2 linked regions of the Thermotoga maritima MSB8 genome follow. The protein of the gene in region 2 interacts with the protein of the main gene of each other region in a pairwise test. Links are inferred from orthologs where the notes say so. Each region holds a gene or a part of one and is shown on either strand. Other genes may lie near its edges.

Evidence for each region. The genes of interacting proteins can lie anywhere in the genome.
Region 1: the proteins of TM_RS04715 (region 2) and rlmB interact in binary tests that used the Escherichia coli proteins (3 or more experiments, as listed by UniProt). The link is inferred for Thermotoga maritima MSB8 from one-to-one orthologs.

What each region holds. Positions count from the first base shown.
Region 1 is NC_000853.1:1,714,087-1,720,448, reverse strand. What follows is about bases 1,039-3,996. They hold rlmB (23S rRNA (guanosine(2251)-2'-O)-methyltransferase RlmB), read right to left. Parts: upstream 2,903-3,996; coding sequence 2,174-2,902; downstream 1,039-2,173. Other genes in these bases: TM_RS08845 (DNA double-strand break repair nuclease NurA), read right to left, coding at 3,283-3,996; TM_RS08850 (Mini-ribonuclease 3), read right to left, coding at 2,856-3,278; TM_RS08860 (HAD-IIA family hydrolase), read right to left, coding at 1,405-2,184; TM_RS08865 (aldo/keto reductase), read left to right, coding at 1,039-1,425. Outside these bases: ltaE (low-specificity L-threonine aldolase), read right to left, coding at 1-516; more of TM_RS08865, read left to right, coding at 601-1,038; more of TM_RS08845, read right to left, coding at 3,997-4,194; TM_RS08840 (ZIP family metal transporter), read right to left, coding at 4,194-4,931; TM_RS08835 (purine-nucleoside phosphorylase), read right to left, coding at 4,941-5,777; dnaB (replicative DNA helicase), read right to left, coding at 5,815-6,362. UniProt on the Escherichia coli protein: Specifically methylates the ribose of guanosine 2251 in 23S rRNA.
Region 2 is NC_000853.1:936,343-943,445, reverse strand. The notes cover bases 1,341-4,197. They hold TM_RS04715 (NAD(P)H-hydrate dehydratase), read right to left. Parts: upstream 3,589-4,197; coding sequence 2,092-3,588; downstream 1,341-2,091. Other genes in these bases: TM_RS04705 (iron-containing alcohol dehydrogenase family protein), read right to left, coding at 4,054-4,197; TM_RS04710 (lytic transglycosylase domain-containing protein), read right to left, coding at 3,593-4,057; TM_RS04720 (tetratricopeptide repeat protein), read right to left, coding at 1,341-2,095. In the rest of the region: tRNA (guanosine(46)-N7)-methyltransferase TrmB, read right to left, coding at 1-114; TM_RS04725 (radical SAM protein), read right to left, coding at 105-965; more of TM_RS04720, read right to left, coding at 962-1,340; more of TM_RS04705, read right to left, coding at 4,198-5,133; TM_RS04700 (OsmC family protein), read right to left, coding at 5,144-5,560; TM_RS04695 (methyl-accepting chemotaxis protein), read right to left, coding at 5,570-7,103. UniProt on the Escherichia coli protein: Bifunctional enzyme that catalyzes the epimerization of the S- and R-forms of NAD(P)HX and the dehydration of the S-form of NAD(P)HX at the expense of ADP, which is converted to AMP.

The DNA.
Region 1 (6,362 bases), 780 kb from region 2 along the record:
GATCCTCGCACCATCTATGTGAACGTTTATGCCGTGTTCTTTGGCTATCGTGCAAATCTCTTTTATGTTTTCAAGCGGGACCACTCTTCCACCGGAACGGTTGTGTGTGTTTTCGATGGCAATGAGCGAAGTTCTGGGGAAGTGTATGTTTCTGGGTCTTATGGCCTTCCTCACATCATCGGGGTCCATGGCTCCATTTTTTCCAGGTACAGGATGGGGCATGACTCCGGAGAGAACCGCCATGGCTCCGACCTCGTACCAGAAGATGTGGCTGTCTGCCTCCAGTATCACTTCATCGCCCCTCTGGGTGTGAGCCATTATGCTCACTTGATTTCCCATGGTGCCGGAGGGTACAAAGAGAGCCGCTTCCTTTCCAAAGGTCTCTGCGGCGAGCCTTTCGAGTTCGTTGATGGTTGGATCTTCTCCGTACACATCGTCTCCCACCTCAGCCTGTGCCATGGCTTTTCTCATCTCTTCTGTTGGTTTTGTAACGGTGTCGGACCTGAGATCGATCATCCTGTCACCTCCCACACGATTTGATTGAATTTTAACACCTCAGGTTATAATAATAATACTAGACTAATTCAGGAGGTGGTTGGAATGTTATACAAAGAACTTGGAAGAACAGGAGAAGAAATTCCGGCTCTGGGTCTGGGCACCTGGGGTATCGGCGGTTTTGAAACACCCGATTACTCCAGAGACGAAGAGATGGTTGAGCTTTTGAAGACGGCGATCAAAATGGGATACACACACATAGACACGGCAGAGTACTACGGTGGAGGGCACACAGAGGAACTCATCGGCAAGGCGATAAAGGATTTCAGGCGTGAGGATCTTTTCATAGTGTCCAAGGTGTGGCCGACGCATCTGAGAAGGGACGATCTTTTGCGCTCCCTCGAGAACACCCTCAAACGACTCGACACGGACTACGTGGATCTTTACCTGATTCACTGGCCGAATCCAGAGATTCCCCTCGAAGAGACCCTTTCCGCAATGGCAGAGGGCGTCAGGCAGGGGCTCATCAGGTACATAGGAGTTTCGAATTTCGACAGAAGACTCCTCGAGGAGGCCATCAGCAAGTCTCAAGAACCCATAGTCTGCGATCAGGTCAAGTACAACATAGAAGACAGAGATCCAGAAAGAGATGGACTTCTCGAGTTCTGCCAAAAGAACGGAGTGACCCTGGTGGCCTACTCTCCACTGAGAAGAACTCTTCTTTCAGAAAAAACGAAGAGAACACTCGAAGAAATAGCGAAGAATCATGGAGCAACTATCTATCAGATTATGCTCGCGTGGCTTCTCGCAAAACCAAATGTTGTTGCCATTCCAAAGGCCGGCAGAGTAGAACATCTCAGGGAGAATCTAAAAGCAACGGAGATCAAACTCTCCGAAGAGGAAATGAAGCTACTGGACAGCCTTGGCTAATTCTCCAAGGTTTTTGAAGACGAAGTCCGGTTTTGTTTCAGCCCTTTCAAGGTCTTCCGGGGTAGTCTCACCGGTGAGAACGAGAATGGAGACTATCCCGGCGTTCTTTCCCAGTTTCACATCCGTGTACAGCCTGTCTCCTACCATTGCCATTCTTTCTTTTGGAACACCGAACTTCTCGGATATCACATCCACAACCAGTGGATTGGGTTTCCCAGCGATCAAGTCTGGCTTTCTTCCCGTCGAGGCTTCTATCGCTGCCATGATGCTTCCAGCGTCTGGAACGGGTCCTTCTTTCGAAGGACAGTTGATGTCCGGATGGGTGGCTATGTAGAATTTTCCCTTTCTGAGTAAAATACAAGCTTTTTTCAGTCTTTCATACGTTAGCGTTTTGTCGAAACCCAGGACCACAAAATCCGGATTTTCCTCATCTATGACGTGTCCGTAAGCCTCGAAGACCTTCTTCAGCTGAGGGGTTCCCAGAAGAAAGATACGGCACCTTCCGAACCGCTTCAGCATGTGCTCCGCGGTGATTTCTCCAGAGGTTACGACAGCATCGTCCGGTACGTCCACTCCCATGTTTCTCAGCTTCCTCACGTAGTCCTGTGCGCCGAGCGAGGAGTTGTTGGTGAAAAAGACGAATCTTTTGTTTTTCTCTTTCAAAGTCTCCAGAAATTCCAGAGATCCGGGAAGAAGCGAATCGTCCAGATAGAAAGTCCCGTCCATATCTAAAATGAAGAGTTCTATTTTATCCAGCACCTTTCATCCTCCTCTGTCTCACAGCTTCAAAGAGAACTACTCCCACACTCACCGAAACGTTCAGAGAATCTATGTCGTTCTCCATCGGAATGGTGACCACCCTGTCGCACTTCTCTCTCACGAGTCTTCTGATGCCTTCTCCCTCGTTACCGAAGACGAAGGCGGTGGGGAAGGTGAAATCTTCCTCGTAGATGGGTGTACCGTCTATGTCTGAAGCGTAAGTCCAGACACCTTTTTCCTTCAACTCTTCTATCGTTCTTGCCAGATTGGTCACAACGGCGATTCTGGCTCTGAAAACCGTTCCAGCCGAAACCTTCACGACGGTTTCTGTTACTTTTACTGACTTGTCCTTCGGAATGATGATTCCGTTCGCTCCCGCACCCACGGACGTTCTCACGATTGCACCGAGGTTGTGTGGATCCTGAATCTGATCGAGAAGAACTATCAAGGGTGGAGTCTTTGCTTCAAGAATTTCCTCTACAGAACTGTACCGGTACTCTCCTATATCGAAAACAACCCCCTGATGCTTCTTTGTTCCCGAGAGATTCTTCAATCTTTCTTCTGATTCAAAAGAGTACTTGATACCTCTCTTTTCGACTTCTTTCACAAGAGAAAGAAAGTAACTGCCAGGATTTTTCATTTTTTGGAAGAATACTTTCTTTATCGGAACGTTATTCCTGAGCGCTTCCTCCAGGATTTTTCTTCCGTAGACTCTCAAGATCCATCACCACCCGAAGCAGTTCTTCAATTCTGTCGAATTCTCTTTTCAAGAATAGATACCCGATCAAAGCTTCGAAACCGGTGCTCTTTCTGTATGTAGGGTCGTTCCCGTGTCTTTTCGCTGCCTTCGAATTCATCGCTCTTTTAACTATTTCTTGCTCTCTTTCGTCGAGGAGATTCCATATATTCTCCAGCATCCATGCCTGACCGTGTTTCGAGGTGTGTTCCTTGACCCTCTCGTGTATGACGGACATTCTGTAATCTCCTGTGAATCTCGATCTGAAGATGAGCTCCAGAACGGCATCTCCCAGATACGCTAGAACGGCCGGTGGCAGTTTCTCCGGTTCTGCTTCGAATCTGAAGAGTTTTTCCACTCTTTCATCTCCCGATGTAGGCAAACAGTCTCGTGTTCATGTAGTTCTTGTCGGTGAGATAGTACGAAAGGTTCTCTTCCAGAAACTGTATCGGAAGAATATTTTCCGGAAGTCTTGGGATGGGAAGGTCTGCCGTGAGATGTGGTAACGTCTTTGCAAGATCGTCGAACACTTTTCTGATGTACGGTATCTGATTATCGTCTTTCACGTAGGTTTCTAACCTGACAAGACCCCTTATACCTTCTCCATCGATCAGTTTTACGTACGCTCCCACTTTTTTCAGAGGTGTTTCCCTCGATGAAACGAACATCTTGCTTCGCTTTCCCTTTTTGAGAAAGCGCAGTTTCTTGAAGTCCTCTTTGCTCAACTCGGTGACACCGATGTTCTTCACAAGACCGATGGGTCCCACGTTTTCCTCGAACGGAAGTTCCCGGGCAGCTGGTCCATCCTTCACGATGAGAATGTTTTTGTCCATGTGCTTTCTCACTTCTTCTATCTCCAAGGACCTCATGTACAGATCTATCGATTGCATGGCGTCTTTGCCTTCTTTTACAACTTTGAAGAGAATACCTCCGACTTCTTCGTATCCTTCTTCCTGGAAGCTTTGGGAAAATCCAAGGACTCTTTCTTTGACTGGTGGTTTGTCTGGAGAGAAGAGCGTTTTCGTTCCACCTTCTCTATCCCAGATGACCGCCCCAACACAGAGTTCCGCGAATATACCGGTGATCCCTTCGTCTGTTGTTATCCGCACAAAGCTTCTTCTTTTGCCATCGACGAAGATGATCTGATCGAGAATTTCTCCCTCTCTCTGCTCGTCTTCCTCCAGGAATCTCGATTCTTCCACGAAAGTCTGATCTCCTACGTGTTCTTCCAGTTCGCTTTCAATTCTTTCCGCTCTTTCGATACGCACCTGCATCACCCCAGTGCCACGTCGAGGGAAGCCATCACCAGGAATCCCACCATGATCCACCACGTGGAAAGCAGTTCGTTCCCCTTCGAATGGGTTTCTGGAATCACTTCGTCGCTGACGACGTATATCATTGCACCGGCAGCGAAGGCCATCATGTAAGGAAGAAGTCGTTGGGAGATCGAAACGATTCCCGCACCGAGAAGACCACCTATCGCTTCAACGAGTCCTGTGAGGAAAGTTATCAAAAAGGCTTTGCCTTTTTTGTACTTCATGGGTATCAGAGAGGCCATCACGGCGGCACCTTCGGGAATGTTCTGAACCCCAATTGCGATGGCGATTGCGAGGGCCTGGGGTGTGAAGGCGGAAACTCCCACTGCCATTCCTTCAGGGAAATTGTGTATTGTGATGGCGATGATGAAAAGCCACACACCTTTCAGTCTTTTGGTGTCAGGTCCTTCGTGACCTTTGAGCAGATGTTCGTGTGGGATGAGTTTGTCTGCGAGGTTGACGAAAAGACCACCCAGGACGAAGCCTATCAGGAATCTGACGATCCCTCCCATTTCGAGGGAGGGAGCGACCAAGCTGAAAGCACTCGCAGCCAGCATGACACCGGCAGCGAACCCCAAGAAAGAGTCGATCACCTTGTCACTCGTGTGGTGCGGTTTTAAAAAAAGGAACGGCAACGCACCGAGCGAGGTTGCCATTCCCGCGATCGTGCTGTAGAGGATTCCCTTGAGAACCATCCCTTCACCTCAGAGTTTTCTGACGACCTCGAAGATGATCTGTGCGATCTTTCTTCCCGTCTTCTCAGCGACTTCCAGGACCTCCTCTGCGGTGAGCGGCTTGAGGTCTTCAGGAACGGCCCTGTCGGTGATGGCGGAGATTCCAAGGACCCTTATCTGACCGTGCCTTGCCACTATGACTTCCGGAACGGTTGACATTCCAACTGCATCGGCTCCGAATTTTCTGAGCATCCTGAGCTCAGCGGGTGTTTCGAAGCATGGACCCGTAACGGCCACATAGACACCCTGATAGACGGGAATTCCCAGTTCTCTGGCACTGTTGTAAGCGAGTTCTATGAGTTCCTTGTCGTAGGGCTCCGACATGTCCGGAAACCTGGGACCCCATTCATCCACGTTGGGGCCTATGAGAGGATTGTCACCCATGAAGTTGATGTGATCGGTTATGATCATGGGTCTTCCCACTTCGAAATCCGGATTCAACCCACCAGCGGCGTTGGTAACAATCAGAATTTCAACACCGAGAAGCTGCATCACTCTGATGGGGAATGTGACTTCCTTCATTGAATAACCCTCGTAGTAGTGAAACCTTCCGTTCATCAGCATGACGTTCTTTCCAAAGAGTTTTCCGAAGATCAGCTCACCCTTGTGACCCGGAGCTGTGGAAATGGGAAATCCTGGTATCTCGCTGTAGGGTATCTTCTTGGAGGTTCCCTCCTTTTCCACCTCATCCGCTATGACGGAAAGACCAGAACCCAGTATTATCGCTATTTCGGGTGTTTCATCGATCTGACCTTTCAGATATTCAACCGCTTTTTCCACTCTTTCTTTGTAGGCCTTTATGTCCACGTCGAACACCTCCCTGGTCTTTTTCAAGAAAATTCTATCATGAATGCACCACATCGACTTCATGGAACGTAACCGTTCTGGGGTCGAAGATCAGAGTGATCGTTCCAACGGGACCGTTTCTCTGTTTACCTATTATGATTTCAGCTTCGTGAGGTTCGTGAAGCTTGCTTTCCTCTTTGGATTTTTTGCTCCTGTAATATTCCTCCCTGTAGATGAAGATGACTGTGTCTGCGTCCTGTTCTATCGCACCGGATTCCCTGAGGTCACTCAGCCTCGGTCTTTTGTCTTCTCTCTGTTCTACGGCCCTCGAAAGCTGTGAAAGCGCTATCACCACTATGTCGAGTTCCCTCGCAAGGAGCTTCAGAGATCTCGAGATCTCGGATATCTCCTGCTGTCTGCTTTCTTTTCTTCCTTTCAGGTGCATGAGCTGGAGATAGTCGACAAAAATGGCTTTTACATCGTATTCTTTTTTCATCCTTCTCGCTTTTGCCCTCAACGATCGCGGATCGAGGAGTGACTCATCGTCCACAACTATGGGTGCTTTGTAGAGTTTAGAAGCCGCTATTGTGAGTCTTTCCCACTTCT
Region 2 (7,103 bases):
GTTTCCAAAACCAATCTCAACCACTATCTTTGCCTTTCTGCCGAATATCTCAGACCAGTCGAGAGGAAATCTGGGAAAGTTTTGAGGCTTCAGTTCGTATTCTGTTACAACCACCTCAGCCACCTCTCCACTTCTATGAGATTCAGTTTTTTCTTCTTCGCGTATTCCACAACTTTTAGATATTCGTCTCTGGTGATGAATCTATCGAGTCCATATTCTTTCGCTCTGTACGCTGGGTAGAACTGCGCCATGATGTTCACAAGTGGTTTCGGCTCCAGCGTTGAAAGCAGATCGATCACACCGAAACTGTCTTCAAGGAAACCGGGAAGAACGAGGTGTCTCACAAGAACTCCTTTTTTCATAACACCATTTCTTATCACCGGTTCTCCCATCTGATCGATCATAACCTTCAGAGCTTCCAGGGCGAATCTTGGATAATCTTTCACACCAGAGAGCTTTTCTCCAAGTTCGGGATCGCTGTACTTGAAGTCTGGCATATAGATATCGACAAACCCTTCAAGAGAAATTATGGTATCGACAGATTCGTATCCTCCACAGTTGTAAACAACAGGAATTTCTTTCTCCATTCTCTCGAAGGCATCGACAATGAAAGGTATCTGGTGAGTGGGAGTCACCAGGTTGAGATTTTCCACACCCATGTCCTGAAGTTCCGTGAATATCCTCAGAAGATCTTCAACAGTGATTTCTTTTCCTATACCAAGCTGACTGATTTCATAGTTCTGACAGTAGACACATTTGAGATTGCAATAGGTGAAAAAGACGGTTCCGCTTCCACCGCGGCCAACGAGTATTCTTTCCTCTCCAAAGTGAGGCCCCCAGGAAGAAACAACGGGAGAGTTTGCTACCCCGCAAGCACCTTTCTCTCCCATGAGTCTGTTCACTCCACAATTTCTGGGGCAGAGATCACACTTTTCAAGCTTTCTGTAGAAAAGTTCACTCTTCACAGCCTCTTCAAAAAGTACTCGGCGTCGTCCGCATACTCACTATCTGGGAAGAGCTTTATGAACTCCTCGAAAAGCGAACGAGCAGTCGATGTATCGCCTTTGTAGTAGTAACACAAAGCCCTGTAATAGTAAACGTCATCTTTGAAATAGACGTTGTCTTCTCCAATTTCCTTTATAGCGATTTCAAACCTGTTTATGGCTTCATCGTAGTCCCTTCTCAGGTAGAACATGTAACCCAGAAACCACAGGCTCTTTGCCCTCTCTATTCGATCTTCCCGTGCGGGAACGTAAACAACAGATACTGAAGGTTCTTTGTTCGATGTTCTTGCTATAGCGGATTCGATCTTGGAGAGTCTGGATTCCAGGTTCGTTAGAGCCTCTTTAAGAGATTCAATATTCTCAGAAATGGGGCTCATATTCTCCTGCAAGGCACTGAAATTCTTCTCAAGGGAATCGTTTATCTTTCCCAGATTTTCTGTGAGGATAACGATGTTCGCCAAAACATCTTCAACACGCTGTTCGACTGGTTTAATATTTATCGTGTTTTCAGAAGATGGCACGTTTACCTCGATGCGGGAGGGAAGGGTGTAAAAAGCGAGTATTGTTGTGACAAGAAGTGCAACCAAAAGAGAAAGTGTGAACACTTCGAAAACACCTATCCTACGAGAGGAAGCTCTGGTTTCGATCAGAGCAGGGTGGGTTCTGTCAAGGCTTAAAAGAAGCTTTCGATACTTTTCAATCGCTCTCTTCTCGTTTCTCTGAAGGGCGAGTTTATATCTCAGAGCTACTACTTCCACGAGTTCGGGGTAATCCTTGACAATCGATTCGAGTATGGAGGCAGCTCCCTGAAAATTCTTTCGTTCTATCTCTTTGAGGGCTTCTTCCGTTTCTTTCGAGTAGTCTATATTCAGCTGGTTTGCCGCGTATTCGTAGTATTCTCTGTATTTCTCCTTGAGTTCATCCGGCAAGTTTTCATAGAGCCTTTTCACAGCCTTCCAGTTCCTGGCGGCGTATTCCACTTCCAGTTCAAGATGAGGAAACTCTTCTGGAAAGAGAGAGAGCAGATTTCTCGCCTCGGTGATTCTTTTCTCGCTGATGAGATCCCTCACGATTTTTTCCAGAATATTCATTCTTTCAACCTCCTTATAGCCTCAGGTATGAGGCGCAGTAACTCGGAAGCGGTGAGCCCTCTCTCATCCTGTTCGAAAAGCTCCGCGGCAAAACCGTGTAGATACACAGAAACCGTGGAAGCTTCGAGAGGGGAAAGTCCCTGTGCTATAAAGCCGGCTATCATTCCTGTCAGAACGTCTCCACTTCCTCCCTTTGAAAGTCCTGTGTTTCCCGTTATATTGAACAGGGTTTTCTCGCCATCTGTTACAATGGTGGTGGCAGATTTCAAAACCAGCACGCAGTCGTTTTCTTTTGCAAACTCCTCTGCCAGTTCGTAGTTGTACTTGACGTCCCCAACAGTTTTTTTCACGAGTCTTGCCATCTCCCCAGGATGTGGGGTTAGTACCGCAGGGGATTTTCTCTCCTTCAGAACTGAGGTATCCAGAACGTTAATGGCATCGGCGTCTATGACAGCCGGTTTTTCGAGTGTTTTCAAAAACTCGTTGACAAACTCCCTCACGTGTTCATTGTTTCCAAGACCCGGCCCGATGGCTACCACATCCACGTCTTTTGATAGCTCCAGACATTCCTGAAGATTCTGCAGGCTGAAGAAGCCTTTTTCTGTATCTATGGGAACGGAAATGAGTTCCGGAAATCTCGAAGTAGCGATCAGATTCTGTGGAAAAGGAACTGCGAGCTTCACAAGACCCGTTCCCACTTTCAAGGATCCCATTCCAGAGAGAACGGGAGCTCCGGAGTACAGTCTGGACCCCGCTATTATCAGCACTTTTCCGTAGGTTCCCTTGTGGGAATCTCTGGGTCTTTCCGGCAGAAGGGAACGAACCATTTCCCGTGTTATCACGTATCGATTGATCGAATTGATCAGATGAACAGGATGGCCTATGTTGGCCACTTTGAGCTTTCCTGTGAGATCTCTTCCTGGAAAGAGGATGTGACCTATCTTGGGAACTCCAAAGGTAACCGTGAGATCCGCTTTCACCGCTGTTCTAAGAACCTTCCCCGTGTTCGAATCTATTCCCGATGGAACGTCAACGGAAACAACTACTTTCCCCGATTTATTCACAAGATTTATTATCTCAGCGTACTCTCCCGTGATTTCTCCTCTCAGGCCCGTTCCAAAAATGGCGTCAACCACCACATCGAATTCGTTCAGAATAGAGGGTTCGAATTGTTCCACCACTTTTCCTCCGAATTTTTTGTAAAGACCGTAGTTATACTCACAATCGGGAGTTTTTTTCTTTCCAAGAAAGACAACCAAGACATCTTTTACCACACCGAGGAGATTTCTGGCCACGACAAAGCCGTCTCCTCCGTTGTTTCCTCCCCCGCAGAGAACCAAGAATCTGTAATCAGAAAGATTTCCAAGTTCCTCCTCCATTGCGAGAACAACGGAAATTCCGGCTCGCTCCATGAGGATTCTCGAGTCCACACCGTATTCTTTTATTGTTAATTCATCGATCTCTTTCATCTCCTGGGCGGTTGCCACTCTCACCTTCTCACCTCTCACTGTAGAGGAAACGGTATATGAGATAGGTCCTCTTCACTTTTTTCAAGTATCTTTTCGCACTGTCCAGATTTCTTCCTTCGCTCAAAGCAGCCGGTCCTACGTTGTAAGCCATGATGGCTTTGTCGAGATCACCGTACAGATCTTTCAAAAATTTCAGATAAACGATCCCGTAGATTATGTTTCCTTCTGGATTCTTGAAATCCTCTTCCAGAGAAAACTTCTTTTTCAACCAGACAGCCGTTGAAGGCATGATCTGCATGAGACCAAAGGCTCCCAGCGAAGAAACCGCGTTTCTGTCAAAACTGCTCTCCACCCATATGATACTTTGAATGAGAAGAGGATCGAGATCATCGGAATTTTTGGATATGAAATCGTAATAATCATCTGGGAACAATCTGTAGAGATTCGCTATAAACACAAGAACAAGCAGAAAACACAGAAAAAAACTCCTCACACCCCGAGTGCCTCCCTGTATATGTTTCTGATCTTTTCGGGAGTGAAGGTACCCGGCGTGTTTTTGAGATGTTTCGCTCTGGAACCCTTTTCGACCCACTTCTCCAGTTCTTCAGAGGAAACTGCCACTTTTTCGTAAAGTCCGAGTTCTTTCAGAAATTTCAAAAGACTGCCGCCGAATATGTGATTCACAGTATCCACCTTTTCTGGAATTTCTTCTTTCATTACCTCCATTACAAATGGTAGTACCATACCTGTCGCTTTCCCGTGTTTTATTCCCTTCTCCGTTGTTAGAGGATAACCCAGAGCGTGCGCCAGTGTGGTCCCAGTTTGCGCAATCACCATCCCGGCAAGGCAGGAGGCCACGAACATCTTCTTTCTGGCTTCTCTGTTTCCTTCAATGGCCTTCGGTAAATTCCTGTGAATTATCTTCATGGCTTCGATCGCGAGGGCATCGGAAGGCGGCGTACTCTTTCTAGAAAGGTATCCTTCGACCGCATGAGAAAGCGCATCGACTCCAGTCGATAAGGTCAGTTCATCTGACATGGAGTAGGTGTATCTGGGATCGAGAAACGCGTACACCGGAAACATGAGTGTACAACCTCTTTTGTTTCCCTCTGGATCGGTGAGTATGGAATACGGAGTGACTTCACTACCCGTTCCAGCGGTGGTTGGTATCTCCACGACTGGAAGCCAGTGCTTCACTTTTTCTCTATCGTAAAGATCTTCGACGGAAAGATCTTTCTCTTTCAAAAGTACGGCCACCGCCTTGGCGAAATCCATAGGGCTTCCTCCACCGAGTCCCACGACGAAATCGAAAGAATCGTTTCTGTATCTCTCAACAGCCTTCATAACGTTGTCGAAAGACGGATTCTCCTCGACTTCATCGAAGATCTCGTAGGATATTTCTGTTTCGTCGAGAAGCTTTTTCAGATCATCGAGAGATCCGTTCTTTTTCGAAGAAGATTTGCCGGTTACTACCAAAGCTCTTTTTCCAAGAAGATCTATTATGTTTCCTCTCTTCTCGAGGATTTTTTCTCCAAAAAAGACATCCGTGGGCATGTAGAATTCCCACACGAATTCCACCTCAATTCTCGTAAACAATCTCGTAAGTCACCTTCGAAGAGCACTTCAAAATGGCAGAGACACTGCAATATTTTTCCTGAGAAAGCTGAACGGCTTTTTCAACCTTGTCCTTCGGAGGCTCCCCATCGAACTTGAAGATGTACTTCAGATGAACTTTAGTGAATATGCGGGGATGTTCTTCCGTGCGTTCGTACTCGATCTCTATCCTGAAGTCTTTCATCTGATCAATCACTTTCATTTTTCTCAAAATTGAGACCACATCCATTCCTGTACATCCCATGAGCCCAGTGAGGACGAGCTCAAGAGGTCGGGGAGCAGCGTCTTTTCCCCCGACCTCTTCTTTTGTATCCATGAGAACGTCATGATTTGAGTCAGTTCTTACATGAAACATCATGTTTCCTATCCAGCGTGCCTGCATTTTTTCACCTCACACCTTGAATTTTTGAACGAGCGTTGAGAGCTGTTCAGAAAGCTCAGACAGTCTTTCAGCAGCCTGAGAGACTTTTGCAGCAGAAGTGGTCTGATCTTCTATGAGAGACTCCATTCTGTTTAGACTTTCCACAACTCCTTCGACTATCTTTGTGACGTTGTCCATAGCGCTTGCCATTTCTTCTGCGGCCGCTCCCTGCTCCTGCGCAGTGGCAGCTGTGTTCTCTATCATGCTGTTGATCTCTTCTATCCTTCCAAGGATCTCTCTGAATCTCTTTGTGACTTCTTCTCCCATCACCGCTATCTCGTCCACTCCTTCGAACATCTCTTTCGAGCCGTTTTCTACGTGTTCTATCGTTGTCCTCAAACTGCTCAGCATCTTCGCTATGTCTTCTGTCGCCCTCTGGCTCTCTTCTGCGAGTTTCCTTATCTCGTCTGCCACCACCGCAAAGCCTCTTCCCGCTTCTCCAGCTCGAGCCGCTTCTATCGCTGCGTTCAACGCGAGCAGGTTCGTCTGCTCTGCTATCGAGCTGATCGTGTCCACTATCTCTCCTATCGTCTTGGCCGAGTCAACTAGTTCTCTCAGGTAGTCCCTCTGTCTTTCTGCTGACCCTTTGAGTTTGTTTATGACTCCTCCCACCGCTTCTACTCTCTCTGTCCCTTCTCTTGCCGCTTTCGTCACCGCTTCTGACCTTTCTGTCAGATCCTGGGTGATCTTTGAGATGTTCTGCGCGCTCGCTGCTACTTCTTCTACGCCGCTCGTCACTTCTGTCAGCGCACTGCTCATGTTGTTCGCCTCGTCCAGTATCTTTTTGGCTTCTTCGTGCAGGTTCTCTGACATCTTGTGGCTCTCTTCTGAGAGAACTTTTATCTCTTCTGATGCTCCGCTAAGCTCTTTCGCAGCTTCTATGATGCTCACTATCATCTCTTTGAGTGATAGTACCGCTTCTTTCAGGCTCTCTTCTATCTGGGTCAGTTCATCTTCCCCTTTCGCTTCGAACTCTACTGTCAGGTCCCCTTCTCCGAATCTCTTCACTTTCTCTACCTGCTGCCTCATTCTCTTCACTACCGGCATCATCGAGACAAACAGCACCGCAAAGATCACTCCGCCGAACACTACATACGTCACTATCGTCCCAAGGGTCGCTTTTCTTCCTTCTGCAAGAAGTTCATCCAGGTACCCTGTTGAGAAGATGTAGAAGTCGTACCCGGGCACTTTTTCCCACACGGTGTATTTCTTCTCTCCGTTGTATTCGTACTCTACGTATTTCTCTCCACCTTTCTTTGCTTCCTCGAATGCTTTCTCAAAGCCGCCTAACTCCTTCACGTCTTTCATGAAGTTTCCCATGTCTTTGTGGATCAGTACCTTTCCGTCGCTTGTGACAAGAAGCCCATAGCCGCTCTCTCCCAGTTTTCCTCCTTCTGCCACCGTACGCCAGAAATTCTTGTTTTGAGAAAGATCTATCACATAACCTACTGCGCCGAGCGTACCCGCACCGAACGCACCTAGCGGAGCTAAAACAACGAGGGCG